Regions from separate parts of the Pseudarthrobacter sp. alpha12b genome, predicted to be linked through region 3. Evidence: riboswitches for the same ligand, from Rfam matches in the RefSeq annotation. Region 3 holds a riboswitch; each other region holds the start of a gene.
What was found. A riboswitch is a leader RNA that binds a small molecule or an ion and turns the genes downstream of it on or off. The one in region 3 is predicted to bind thiamine pyrophosphate.

Region 1 (4,274 bases), 1.2 Mb from region 3:
CCCGTTGCCGTTGCCGTTCCCGTTCTGCGGCTTGGATCCGGAAATCACGATCGCGTCGAACTCCTGCCCGATGTGGTTCAGCAGCAGCGCGGCCTCCACGGTGTCCAGGGCCATGCGTTCCATCCTGGACGCCAGCTGGTCCGATCCGGCCATGATGCCCGGCAGCAGGGGCAGGGCTTCCCGGGCCCAGCCGGGAACATCGCCGCCATTGCTCAGGGCCTCGCAGATGACCAGCACGAAGCGGTCCACCAGGCGGCGCAGCGGCGCGGTGGTGTGGGCGTAGGCAGCACCGATGGCGGACTGCATGCCATCCCCGGGGACAGTCCCATCAAAGGCGGTATAGGACGCACCGCGGAACAGCATGCCGGCCGAATGCATGATGGCCAGCTGCCGCGGGTCGGTGGGATCGAGTGACCGCAGGTACTCGCCGTAGCTGACCTCCCCGTCCCACGGCCTGCCCAGCACCTCGGTCTGCAGCCGGAAATGCCGCAGGGACCGTTCGTCCGGCGCGGGCATGGTACGCAGGATGCCCACCTTGCCCTCCAGCATGAGCTGCGCCGCGGCCATCCCGGTCATTAGCGAGATCTGTGCGTTCCAGTCCTCCACGGGAAGCTGCGGAACCGCGTCAATGCGGTAGCCGCCGTCGGGGAGCTGGACGATCTCCTGCTCCGGCATGTTCAGGCTGGCCCCTCCGCGTTCCCGTTCCAGCGCCACCCGTTTCAGGCCCACCTCGCGGAGCAGCCGCAGCACTGGTGAAGCCGTCCCGGCGTTGAGGTCCGCCTGCGCCCCCTTGTAGCTGAGCTTGTCGCGGCTGCGGACCCGCGCCCGCCTTACGCCCACTGACACAACCGACGCGTCGCCGTCGAGCGTGAAGTCCCAGACGAAGGCCGAACACTCCTGGCCCGGCAGCAGGCTCCCGGCCCCCTCGCTGATCACTTCCGGGTGCAGCGGGATCCGGCCGTCGGGAGCGTAGAACGTCTGCCCGCGGCGCCGGGTCTCAGCGTCCAGGGGACCCCCGGGTGCAACAAACGCCGGAACGTCGGCGATCGCGTACATCACGCGGTAGCCTTTCCCGTCCGGTTCGATGAACACTGCCTGGTCCAGGTCCGTGGAGGACGCCGGATCGATGGTCACGAATTCGACGGCGGTCAGGTCGTAGGACGGCAGCTTCAGTGCTGCCACGGCCGCCCGGGCGTCCGCCACGGCTTCAGCAGGATACGGGCCTGGCAGTTCGAGTTCCGTCCGCAGCAGTCCCAACGCCTCTTCGAGGGCGTTCCTGTGGTCGTGGACATTGGGGGCCAACCGATGATGTGACACAAAAGTCAGCGTAGCTCCAAGTCCCCGGATATGGCATCAGGAGCCGGCGGCGTCCAGCGCGTCGAGGAGGGAGGCCGCAGCGGCCGCGGGGTCGGATGCCTCCGTGATGGCGCGGACCACCACGATCCTGCGGGCACCGGCCTCCGCCACCTCGCGGACGTTTCCGTGGTCGATGCCGCCGATGGCAAACCACGGCACGGGATCCGCCGCTTGCCCCGAGGCCTCGGCGGCGTACTTCACCAGTTCAGGGCCGACGGCGGCCCTGCCGGGTTTGGTGGGCGTGGCCCAGACAGGACCCACGCAAAAGTAGTCCAGCCCGGACGGCCCGGCAGTTGCTGCCAGGGCGGCGTCCACCTGTCCGGTGGTATGGCTGGAGAGCCCGATGGCCGCATTTCCGTTGACCAGGGTCCGCGCCGCAGCCAGCGGAAGGTCCTTCTGGCCAATGTGGAACACCGGTGCCCCGGACAGCACGGCGATGTCGGCGCGGTCATTGACGGCCCACAGCTTCCCGTGCCGCACCGCGGTCTCCTTCAGCACCGCCAGGAGGTCCAGTTCCTCGGCAGCTTCGATGGTCTTGTCGCGCAGTTGGATGATGTCCACGCCGCCGTCAAACGCGGCGTCCACGAACTCCGCGAAGTCGCCGCGCTCACTCCTCGCATCGGTGCAGAGGTACAGGCGGGCGGCCTTGAGGGCGTCGCTGTGCCCTGCATTGGCAACTTCGGGATTGGCAACTGAGGCGGCTGAAGCGTGGGGGCCGGCGGGCAAGGATGAGGCGGACACATTCATGCCTGCAAGCCTAGTTCCTCTAAACTGGGCTGGTACTGCGGGAGCCCGCGGCAGCTGTCATAAAGCGCCGGGCTGAGAGGGCGTCAGAGCCGACCGCTTGACCTGATCCGGTTAATGCCGGCGTAGGGAAGGAACCATATGCGTACCCCATCCGACAATCGCTCCGGGTCCTCCGGGTCCTCCGGGTCCTCCGGGTCCTCCGGGTCCTCCGGGTCCGCCGGTGCCACCGGTGCCACGGTGCGGGCCGACGTCGCCGTCATCGGCGGGGGAGTGGTTGGGCACGGAATCGCCTGGGAGGTGCAGCGTTCGGGGCGCTCCGTCGTCCTGGTCGATGAAGCACCCGGAAGCGGTGCCAGCTGGGCCGCCGCCGGCATGCTGGCCCCCGTCAGTGAACTGCACTACCAGGAGGAGGACCTCCTGGAACTGATGCTTGAGGCATCATCCCGCTGGCCGGGGTTCGCCGCCGGAATCGCCGGTCCAACGGGTGCGGATTCCGGATATCTTACGACGCCGACACTCGCCGTAGGTGCCGACGCGGCGGACCGCCGGGCGCTGATGGACCTTCGCGCGGTACAGCAGGCCAACGGGCTGGCGGTGGAACCCCTGACCGTGCGGGAGGCCCGTAAACGTGAGCCGCTCCTCAGCCCCGCCATCGCCTGCGCGCTGGATACGCCCGCGGACCACCAGGTGGATCCCAGGCGCCTGGTGGCGGCCCTGCGGCTGGCCCTCGCCGGCGCCGCGCAGGAGAAGCCGGAACTGGCGGTTGCCGGGGCGTTGGACGGGTATGCCGTGCCGGACCGGGCAGCCGCCCTGCTGTGGGAAGGCGAAACAGTTGCCGGTGCCAGCCTCGCCAGCGGCGGCACAGTATTGGCAAAGGAAACCGTGGTAGCGAACGGCCTTCAGTCGGGGGCGCTTGGGGGCCTGCCCCACGGCCTTGAACTGCCCCTGCGTCCGGTGCACGGGGACATCCTGCGCCTTGCCGTTCCCCCGCACCTCCAGCCCCTGGTAACCTCCACGGTGCGTGGCCTGGTCCACGGCATCCCGGTCTACATCGTCCCCCGGCAGGACGGGACCGTCGTCATCGGTGCCACCCAGCGGGAGGATGCCCTCTCCGACGCCGTCAGCGCCGGAGGCGTGTACCAGCTGCTGCGGGACGCCCAAGCGCTGGTGCCTGCTGTGGCTGAACTTGAACTCCTGGAGTGCACCGCCCGGGCCCGTCCCGGAACCCCTGACAACGCGCCGCTGCTGGGCCGCGTGCCCGCAGCCCTGGGGTCAAAAGGCACCGGGGCCGGGCACGTCCCGGGTCTCATCATCGCCACAGGCTTCTTCCGGCACGGGGTGCTGCTCACTCCCGCTGCGGCAGCCATCTGCGCCGTACTGCTGGACGGGAAAGCCGATCCCCGCTGGGCGCCCTTCAGCCCTGAACGGTTTTCGCGGCCGGCGGCGGCCGCCCCAATCCCCCACATCAAGGAGACAGCGTGAACATCACCCTGAACGGAAAGACGCACACAGTGGCCGACGGCGCCTCCATCACCACGCTCGTCAGCCAGGTCACCGGACGCCCGCTGGCACCCAGCGGACAGGCGACGGACGGCGGGAAGCTGGGCGTCGCCGTCGCGCATAATGCCCAGGTGGTGCCGCGCAGCCAGTGGTTCGCCACGGCGCTCGCCGAGGGCGACGACATCGAACTTGTCACAGCAGTACAGGGAGGCTGACGCCATGACCGAAACCAGCACCATCAAACCCGCCGGACATTCCGGACCCGACGACGCCCTGGTGATCGACGGCGTCGCCCTGGGATCGCGGCTCATCATGGGAACCGGGGGTGCACCCAGCCTGGACGGCCTGGGCGCCGCGCTCGTCGCCTCCGGCACGGCGCTGACCACCGTGGCCATGCGCCGCTACTCCACCGCGGAGACCGGCTCGCTGTTCCAGCTGCTGGTGGACCACGGGATCCGGGTACTGCCCAACACGGCTGGCTGCTTCACCGCCCGGGATGCTGTCCTCACGGCGGAACTGGCCCGGGAAGCCCTGGAGACCGACTGGGTGAAGCTGGAGGTCATCGCCGACGAGCAGACCCTCCTGCCGGACGCCGTGGAACTCGTGGAAGCCACCGAGCAATTGGTTAACCGCGGGTTCAAGGTCTTCGCTTATACCAATGACGACCCCGT
Region 2 (4,274 bases), 1.6 Mb from region 3:
TGCCCGAGCACGCCGGCGTCATTGTCCGAACCGCCGCCGAGGGCGCTTCCGAGGAAGAGCTGACGCACGATATCAACCGGCTGCGCGCGCAGTGGGAGGGCATCGAAAGCCAGTCTACGTCCACCAAGATCCTGGCTCCCGAGCTGCTCTATGGCGAACCCGACCTGACCATCAAAGTGGTCCGCGACGTCTTCAACGAGGACTTCTCCAAGCTCATCGTTTCGGGTGAGGAAGCCTGGGACACCATCGAGGCCTACGTGACCTACGTGGCGCCGGACCTGGTGGGCCGCCTTGAGAAGTGGACCAAGGACCAGGACATTTTCTCCGCCTGGCGGATCGACGAGCAGATCCACAAGGCCCTTGAGCGGAAGGTCTTCCTGCCCTCCGGCGGTTCCCTGGTGATCGACCGTACCGAGGCCATGACCGTGGTGGACGTCAACACGGGCAAGTTCACCGGCAGCGGCGGCAACCTTGAAGAGACCGTCACCAAGAACAACCTGGAAGCCGCCGAGGAAGTAGTGCGCCAGCTGCGGCTGCGCGACATCGGCGGCATCATCGTGATCGACTTCATCGACATGGTGCTCGAATCCAACCGCGACCTGGTCCTGCGCCGCCTGGTGGAGTGCCTGGGCCGTGACCGGACCAAGCACCAGGTTGCCGAGGTGACCTCACTCGGCCTGGTCCAGATGACCCGCAAACGCATGGGCACCGGACTTCTGGAAGTATTCGGCGAGCAATGCGAGGCCTGCGCCGGCCGTGGCGTTGTGACCCACGACGATCCCGTGGAGCACCGCCGCGCCAACATTGTCGCGGCCGAGCACCATGTCCAGCGCACCGACAACCGGCCCGAAGCCCGCGCGGAAACCCACCGTCCGGAAGGCCAGCGGAACGACAATACCCAGCCTGGCGTCCGTTCGGAGCGCAAGCGGCGGCGTGGACGCGGCGGGCAGCAGCCCGAAGCGGCTCCCGCACCTGCCGTCCATGTCCACACCGTCCAGCCGGACCCGTCCGACGCAGAGCGGCACGCCAAGGCAGAGGCAACCAGGCTTGCCCTGGCGAACATCGCCGCTGCCGCCCACGCAGCCCACGTGCATGACGATGAGGTGGCGGCCGCCCGGCAGGTGCCTTCCGTGGAGCCTGCGCCGGCACCGGTGGAGGAGAAGCACGACGCCGAGTCCCCGGCGCGTCCGGCAGCTGTCCTGACGTTTGGCGGCGAGGAAGTTCCGCTTCCGTTCGTGGAGCACGCCGAGGAGCAGCAGCCCAAGCCCGCCCTGACCCTGGACCGGCTTGCGGAGGCGTTCGCCCACCTGGGGCAGCCGGCTTCCCCCGTGGAGAACGCGCCCGCCAAAACCGCAGATGCCGTGAAGGTACCGGAACAGGTGGCGCCGGAACGGCAGCCCGACGCCGGGGAAGCGGAAACCCGCACCGCCCGTGAAGCGCCAGCCGAAAAGGACTATTCCGACCACACGCTGGAGCAGTCACGGCAGCGCAGGCCGCGGCGCCACCGTGCCGCCAGCCGCGCCCAGGGCGCCGCCAACGAGACCGCCGTCCAGCAGCATGAGAACGTCCAGGCGTCCGCCGCGGGCCACACGCACGCCGCCAAGGCCCCAGAGCCCGCGAAGCCGCAGCCGGTGGCCGAAGCCGGCAAGGGGGCCGGGGAACCCATCATCCTCGGCGTCGGCGTGCCTGCCTCGGAGCTCTAGGCCAAGGCGTGACCAACGCGCCAGCAAGGAAGTCCCCGCCATATGGACTGTTCCCCCTGAATTTCAGGGGAAACAGTCCGCAAGGCGGGGACTTCCTGCGTCTGCAGGTGCTGTCACCTTTCCGCCGGGTGCATCCCACGGGCTAGGCTGGAAACCGACACGGGGTGCCGCGCAGAAGGCCGGCTGAGATCCAGACCCGTTGAACCTGTCCGGCTAGTACCGGCGAAGGGATGTCTCTTGTCTTCGACCCTTTCCATGCCCCTGCCTGCCGCCTCCGACGTTCCTGTCCCGCTGCCGGCAGGCCGGGAGGTCCCACGGGTCCTCTCCATTGCGGGCTCCGATCCGTCCGGGGGCGCCGGCATCCAGGCGGACCTCAAAAGCATTGCTGCGCACGGCGGATACGGCATGGCTGCCATCACTGCCCTGACGGCACAGAACACCCGCGGCGTGCAGGCCGTCCACGTTCCTCCGGCCGCCTTCCTGGCCCAGCAGCTGGATGCGGTCAGCGACGACATCACCATCGACGCGGTCAAGATCGGCATGCTGGGCGACGAGGCGGTGATCCGCACTGTCCGGCAATGGCTGGGGAAGGTCCGGCCCGCCGTCGTGGTCCTGGATCCCGTGATGGTGGCCACCAGCGGTGACCGGCTCCTGAAGGAATCCGCGGAGGCGGCCCTCCGGGAACTGCTGCCCCTTGCCCACCTCATCACGCCCAACCTCCCGGAGCTTGCCATGCTGGTGGGCGGGGACCTTGCGGAGAACTGGGACGCTGCGCTGGACCAGGGCAGGCGCCTGACGGACGCCACCGGGGCCACCGTGCTGGTCAAGGGCGGCCATCTGGCAGGTGCAGACTGCCCGGACGCGCTGGTCAACACGTCAGGCCTCCTGGGACAGGAGGTGGTGGAAGTGCAGGGGAAGCGGGTTTCCACGCGCAACAGCCACGGAACCGGCTGTTCCTTATCCTCCGCGATGGCAACGGTCCAGGCCCGCCTGGGGGACTGGGAGGCATCGCTGCGGACGGTCAAGCCATGGCTGGCCGGCGCCCTCGAGAACTCGGACATGCTGAACGTGGGTCAGGGGAACGGCCCGGTACACCATTTCCACCATGTGCGGCCGCTCCTGGCGGAAGGCGGTTTCGCAGCCCGGCTGTGGGCGGAAGCCCAACAGGACCTCGCGGACATCTACGATCTGGACTTCATCCGCCGCCTGGCATCCGGCGACCTTGCCGAGAAAGACTTTGCCTATTACCTGGCCCAGGATGCCCTATACCTGAATGGTTACTCCCGCGTGCTGGCCCGGGCAAGTGCCCTGGCCCCCTCCGAGGCGGAGCAGCTGTTCTGGGCGGGGTCCGCGCAGCAGTGCCTGGAGGTGGAATCGGAGCTCCACCGCTCGTGGCTCAGCACGCGTCCGGTCCGGAACGGACTGGGCCCGGTCACCAAGTCCTACGTGGACCACCTCACTGCCGCGTCGGCGTCGGGCAGCTATGCAGTGCTGGCCGCCGCTGTCCTGCCCTGCTTCTGGCTCTATGCCGAGGTTGGGAAGAAGCTCCATGCACGGTTCCTTGACGCCGGCGAACCCGACGGGCATGCCTACGCGGACTGGCTCCGCACGTACGCCGACGAGGGCTTTGCCGAAGCCACCCGCCGGGCCATTGCCATCGTGGACGCGGCAGGGCGCAAGGCCTCCGACCATGAAAGGGCGGCGATGGTGACCGCATTCAAGCAGTCCTGCCGGCTGGAAGTGGAATTCTTCGACGCGCCGAGGCTGCACGCCTGATTCAGTGCCGGCGGGTGTGCCGGTAATATGGTGGGGCACGGTGCGGACGCCGGACCTGAGCTGTGGTAGCTATCACAGCAAGCCGCCGGGAACCAGCCTCATTTGCGGCCGAAGACAAAATTAGCGTAATCTAGATCTTCGGTGCTTACGCCAACACTTGGGTTATGACCCCACGGCGTTGAGGCACAGCGAGAAACCAGGCTTTTGATAGTCGGTTCCGCACGCAAATTTAGTTATAAACGTCGAGAGAAGTGAGTTCCCAAGTGGTGTACGCGATTGTCCGCGCAGGCGGCCGCCAAGAGAAGGTTTCCGTTGGAGACTTCGTTACCCTGAACCGCGTCGCCGGTGGAGCCGGCAGCACCATTGAGCTGCCCGCACTGCTCCTGGTTGATGGTGACAAGGTCACCTCCGCCGCCGCCGACCTGGCCAAGGTAACTGTTACGGCTGAAATCCTCCAGGACCTGCGTGGTCCTAAGATTGTCATCCAGAAGTTCAAGAACAAGACCGGCTACAAGAAGCGCCAGGGTCACCGCCAGGAATTGACCAAGGTCAAGATCACCGGCATCAAGTAACACCGGTTACTGTTCAGGTATTTCAACAGATTCCCCAGAATTTAGAGGCAGGCATTTCAAATGGCACATAAAAAGGGCGCGAGCTCCACTCGCAACGGCCGCGATTCCAACGCTCAGTACCTCGGCGTCAAGCGCTTCGGCGGCCAGGTAGTTTCCGCAGGCGAGATCATCGTCCGCCAGCGCGGCACCCACTTCCACCCGGGCGCCGGCGTTGGCCGTGGCG
Region 3 (4,274 bases):
GAGCAGCTCGTCAAGCACCTTGCCGGTCACGAACTGGTGCTCGGGCTCCTGGAACACCGTGCCCACGCGCGAAATCAGCTGCTCGGCCTTCCACTTGTAGGGATCGATGCCGGCGCCGCGGCTGAGGTCCAGCGTGGCGGAGACCTTTCCGGACACCGGTTCCAGCAGCCCGGCGAGGGTCAGCGCGAATGTGGACTTTCCGGCACCGTTGGGGCCGGTAATGGCAAGGGCCTGCCCGGCGCGGACCTGCGCGGCCAGGCCTTCCTGGACCGGCACCGGCGGGATCTTCCGGAAGCCTTGGCGGCGGGGACGGTCGCGGGAGACGCCCAGCTGCTCCGCTGCCAGCAGCAGGCTGCCCTCACCGGTTGGCGGGACGGCGGTGCGGGCGCGGGTCGCCTGCACGTAGCCGGGCACCCATACGCCCGCAGCAGCAAGAATGGTCCGGGCCTCATTGAGTACGCGGTCCGGCGGCCCGTCCAGGAGCACGGCAGGATCGGCGGCGGAACCGGGCTGCAGGACCACGATCCGGTCCACCAGGTCCTTCCATACGGACACCCGGTGCTCCACCACCACCAGCGTTGCCCCGGTCTTGTCCAGGGAGCGGGCCACGGCGTCACGGACCTCCAGCACACCGTCCGGGTCAAGGTTGGCGGTGGGCTCGTCCAGCAGGATCAGCCCGGGGCGCATCGCCAGGATGCCCGCCAGCGCCAGGCGCTGCTTTTGCCCACCGGACAGGGCCGACGTCGGATGGTCCAGCGGGAGGTGGGACAGGCCGACGTCGGCAAGCGCCTCGTGCACGCGGGGCCAGATTGCATCGCGGGGCACCGCAAGGTTTTCGGCACCAAAGGCGACGTCGTCCCCCACCCGTGACAGGACCACCTGCGTCTCGGGGTCCTGCTGCATGAGCCCGGCGCGGCCGCGCCGGGCGCGGGGCAGGGCGCCGTCCACCAGCAGCGAACCGGACTCGTCGGCATCGCCTGCCTCGCCGTCGTCGTTGATGTCTCCCAGGACGCCGGCGAGCGCGTGAAGCAGCGTGGACTTCCCGGCTCCGGAGGGTCCCAGCAGGAGCACCCGCTCTCCGGGGACGATGTCCAGGTCAAGGCCGTGGACGGCGGGTTTCGCCCTTCCGGCATGCCGCCAGCCCCAGCCACGGGCGCTGACGGCGGCAGGGCGGACCGTGCGGGCGGCATCCTGGGAGGGTGCCATCAGGAGAAGACGGGCTCCGTGGCAGCCTTGCGGGAGGCGAAGGAGCTCAGCACGCCGGTGCGGGCCAGGCCGCGGGTGGCGAGCCAGGACAAAGCGCCGGCCAGGACGGCACCGGAAATGGTGGTGAGGACGATGTAGGCGAGCTTGTCCGCGCCGGAGTAGGCGATGTTCCAGCCCCACGGCGCGAATGAGTCGTTGAGGCCGCAGAAGAATCCGGCCGCGGCGCCGGCCAGCAGGGATACGGGCAGGTTGAACTTGCGGTAGACGAAGATCGCGAAGATGATCTCCGCCCCCAGGCCCTGGATGAAACCGGAAAACAGGACCGAGGCACCGTACTGGGAGCCCATGAGCAGCTCTCCAGTGGCGGCCACGGTCTCGCAGAACAGGGCCGCCCCGGGCTTGCGGATGATGAGCATTCCCAGCACTCCGGGAATCATCCAGCCGCCGGCGAGCAGTCCGGTCAGCGGCGGGTAGGCGGCGTTCATGGGGGCAGACAGTGCGGCGGCCCCCTGGTCCCAAGCCCAGAAGATGACGCCACCCGCGATGGCCACCAGGGCGGCGACTACGATGTCCACGACGCGCCAGGACTTGCTGGTGGTCTTCTTGATTGCTGCAGTACTCATGTGATCCTCCTGGAAACAGGAGGGGAAAGTGGACCCGGCCGCCGGCCCGTTGCCGGGCAGCCGCGACACTTCGAGAACTCGACTCCCTTGCGCCGGTACTAACCGGATCAGGTTCGAGGGTCTGCGGCTGTCCGCACTCTCAGCGCCCACCTGCGGTGCCCGGCTTGTGCCAGGATCCCCGACGGCGGCGCTCCCCTGTCGTATTTAGTGTTGCTTTTGGTTGGGTAACGCTCTTTATTTGCCCGGTTCGGGCGTGGTCAAGTTTACACCTGGCAGGGGTAGATTGAGGGCCATGACCGCCAATCCACCGGATGTGACCGGGTTTGATCCTGATTCCAGCGACGCCCAGCCGGAGGGTTGGCTGGAGGCGCTGATTGTCCGCATCGAGGCGGAGGTCCGGGAGCTCCAGTTCCCCGGCTTCTCGCTGGATGATTCGTTGAACCTGGGCCTGCTCCTCGTGGAGCTGGGCAAGGAGCGGGGGCTGCCCATCGCAATCGATATTGCGAAGGGCGACCAGGTGCTGTTCCACGTCGCGCTGCCGGGCGCAACCCCGGACAACGGGCACTGGATCCGCGCTAAACAGCGCACTGCCGCCCGGTACGAGGTGCCGTCCCTACTGGTGGGACTGCGCGGCCGGCTGGGTGGTGGCCGGATCGAGGACAACGCCTGGTTCGACCAGTCCCGGTATGCCGCACATGGGGGCGCGTTTCCGATCTACGTCACGGGAGTGGGCGCGGTAGCCACGGTGGCCGTCTCCGGGCTGCCGCAACTGCAGGACCATGACCTGGTGGTTGAGGCGCTGCGCGGCGTCCTTGGATCGGCGCTGGCTGATTAGGCGCTGGCTGATAAGACGCTGAGGGATCAGCGGCGGGACATCCGAGGGGCAGGCATTCAGGCTGCTTAGCTTTTATTAGTAATCATGCTTACTATGTTGTCTCCCGGGGTTAGCGGAGGACAGGGCATGGGAGTCACCATGGGCGGTCCCGCGTTCGTTCCCGTCACCAGCGCGGCAGACCAAGGAGCACCATGAGAATTCCGGACACCAGGGGCCCCGTCAGCAGCGCACTGTTTGATGTCCTTGCCCAGGCCCCGGACACCGCCGGCCCGGACGTGGACCGCCTGTACCGCCTGGCGGCAGGGCATGTGGCCGCAGCCGGAGACATCATCGGCGACGAGGACATCCAGTTGACCCTCTTCTGCCTTTACGAACTCCATTACTCGGGCCTGGACGGTGTCCCGGACACGTGGGAGTGGGAGCCGGACCTGATCAGGGTCCGGCGGCTGATCGAGGAACCGTTTGAGAAGGCCCTCCGCACCGCAGCACACCAGGCCGCCGGCACCTTCGAACTGCCCGCCGGCACCACCATGACCAGCGATGCCATGGCCAACGTCCTGTTCGGCCTCGCCGCCACGGACACGGGTCCCAGCCTGTCCCGCTACGTCGCCAGGAAGGCAAGCCTGGCGCAGCTCAAGGAGTTCCTGGTCCACAAATCCATCTACCAGCTGAAGGAAGCCGACCCGCACACGTGGGCCATTCCCCGCCTCAGCGGAAGGCCCAAGGCGGCCCTGGTGGAAATCCAGGCGGACGAATACGGCGGCGGACGGCCCGGGCGGATGCACAGCGCACTGTTCGCCAGCACCATGCGCGGCCTGGGCCTGGACGACAGCTACGGCGCCTACGTCGATGCCGTTCCCGCCGTCTCCCTGGCATCCGTGAACCTCATGTCGCTCTGCGGCCTGAACCGGCGGCTCCGGGGTGCCATCACCGGCCATCTGGCAATTTATGAAATGACGTCCTCCCAGCCCAACCGGTTCTACGGGAACGGATTCCGCCGTCACGGCTTCGGCACGGACGTCACCGGCTACTTCGACGAGCATGTGGAGGCCGACGCCGTCCACGAACAGATCGCGGGCCGGGACCTGGCCGGCGGCCTGGTGGAGGCGGAGCCGCCCCTCCTGGCGGACGTGTTGTTTGGGGCGACTGCCGCCATGGCCCTGGACGCCCGCCTGTCCGCCCACCTCATGTCCTCGTGGGACGCCGGAGAGACTTCGCTGCGGACATCGATGCCGGCGGCAGCGTGACAGCTCAGGACCTGGCAAAGCAGCAACAACGATGAATGCGGCAGGCATGAACCCCGAACAGCATGGAACAGGAGCCCACCCGGACCCGGAACCAGCGGCGAGCTCCATCGTGGTCTGCCCCGACGGGCCCCTGATTATCAGGGGTGAGTTCGAGATTGTTACCCCGTCCGGCGACGCCGTACCCCGGGACCGGAAAACCGTTGCCTTGTGCCGGTGCGGGGCGTCCGCCATCAAGCCCTACTGCGACGGCACGCACAAGATGATCAAGTTCCGCACCGGGCCTCCGTCGGGCTAATCCAACAACCGTATTAATCCACCAGTCCGTATCAGTCCACCAGGCCGCCCCCAGCCGGCCACGCCCTT

Region 1: linked by a shared signal. The riboswitch ahead of thiO (glycine oxidase ThiO) and the one ahead of ACTAQI_RS14965 (ECF transporter S component) in region 3 are both predicted to bind thiamine pyrophosphate.
Region 2: linked by a shared signal. The riboswitch ahead of thiD (bifunctional hydroxymethylpyrimidine kinase/phosphomethylpyrimidine kinase) and the one ahead of ACTAQI_RS14965 (ECF transporter S component) in region 3 are both predicted to bind thiamine pyrophosphate.

Annotation. Positions count from the first base shown of each region.
Region 1 is NZ_CP196746.1:2,074,124-2,078,397, reverse strand. Features, by position in the region: gene ACTAQI_RS09450 (RNB domain-containing ribonuclease) at 1-1,317, opposite strand, end outside; gene thiE (thiamine phosphate synthase) at 1,354-2,103, opposite strand; TPP riboswitch at 2,131-2,249, shown strand; gene thiO (glycine oxidase ThiO) at 2,242-3,585, shown strand; gene thiS (sulfur carrier protein ThiS) at 3,582-3,818, shown strand; gene ACTAQI_RS09430 (thiazole synthase) at 3,823-4,274, shown strand, end outside.
Region 2 is NZ_CP196746.1:1,609,326-1,613,599, reverse strand. Features, by position in the region: gene ACTAQI_RS07305 (Rne/Rng family ribonuclease) at 1-1,703, shown strand, start outside; TPP riboswitch at 1,854-1,951, shown strand; gene thiD (bifunctional hydroxymethylpyrimidine kinase/phosphomethylpyrimidine kinase) at 1,959-3,479, shown strand; gene rplU (50S ribosomal protein L21) at 3,743-4,051, shown strand; gene rpmA (50S ribosomal protein L27) at 4,112-4,274, shown strand, end outside.
Region 3 is NZ_CP196746.1:3,230,460-3,234,733, forward strand. Features, by position in the region: gene ACTAQI_RS14960 (ABC transporter ATP-binding protein) at 1-1,206, opposite strand, end outside; gene ACTAQI_RS14965 (ECF transporter S component) at 1,206-1,829, opposite strand; TPP riboswitch at 1,896-2,036, opposite strand; gene ACTAQI_RS14970 (heme-degrading domain-containing protein) at 2,122-2,664, shown strand; gene ACTAQI_RS14975 (iron-containing redox enzyme family protein) at 2,856-3,911, shown strand; gene ACTAQI_RS14980 (CDGSH iron-sulfur domain-containing protein) at 3,958-4,206, shown strand.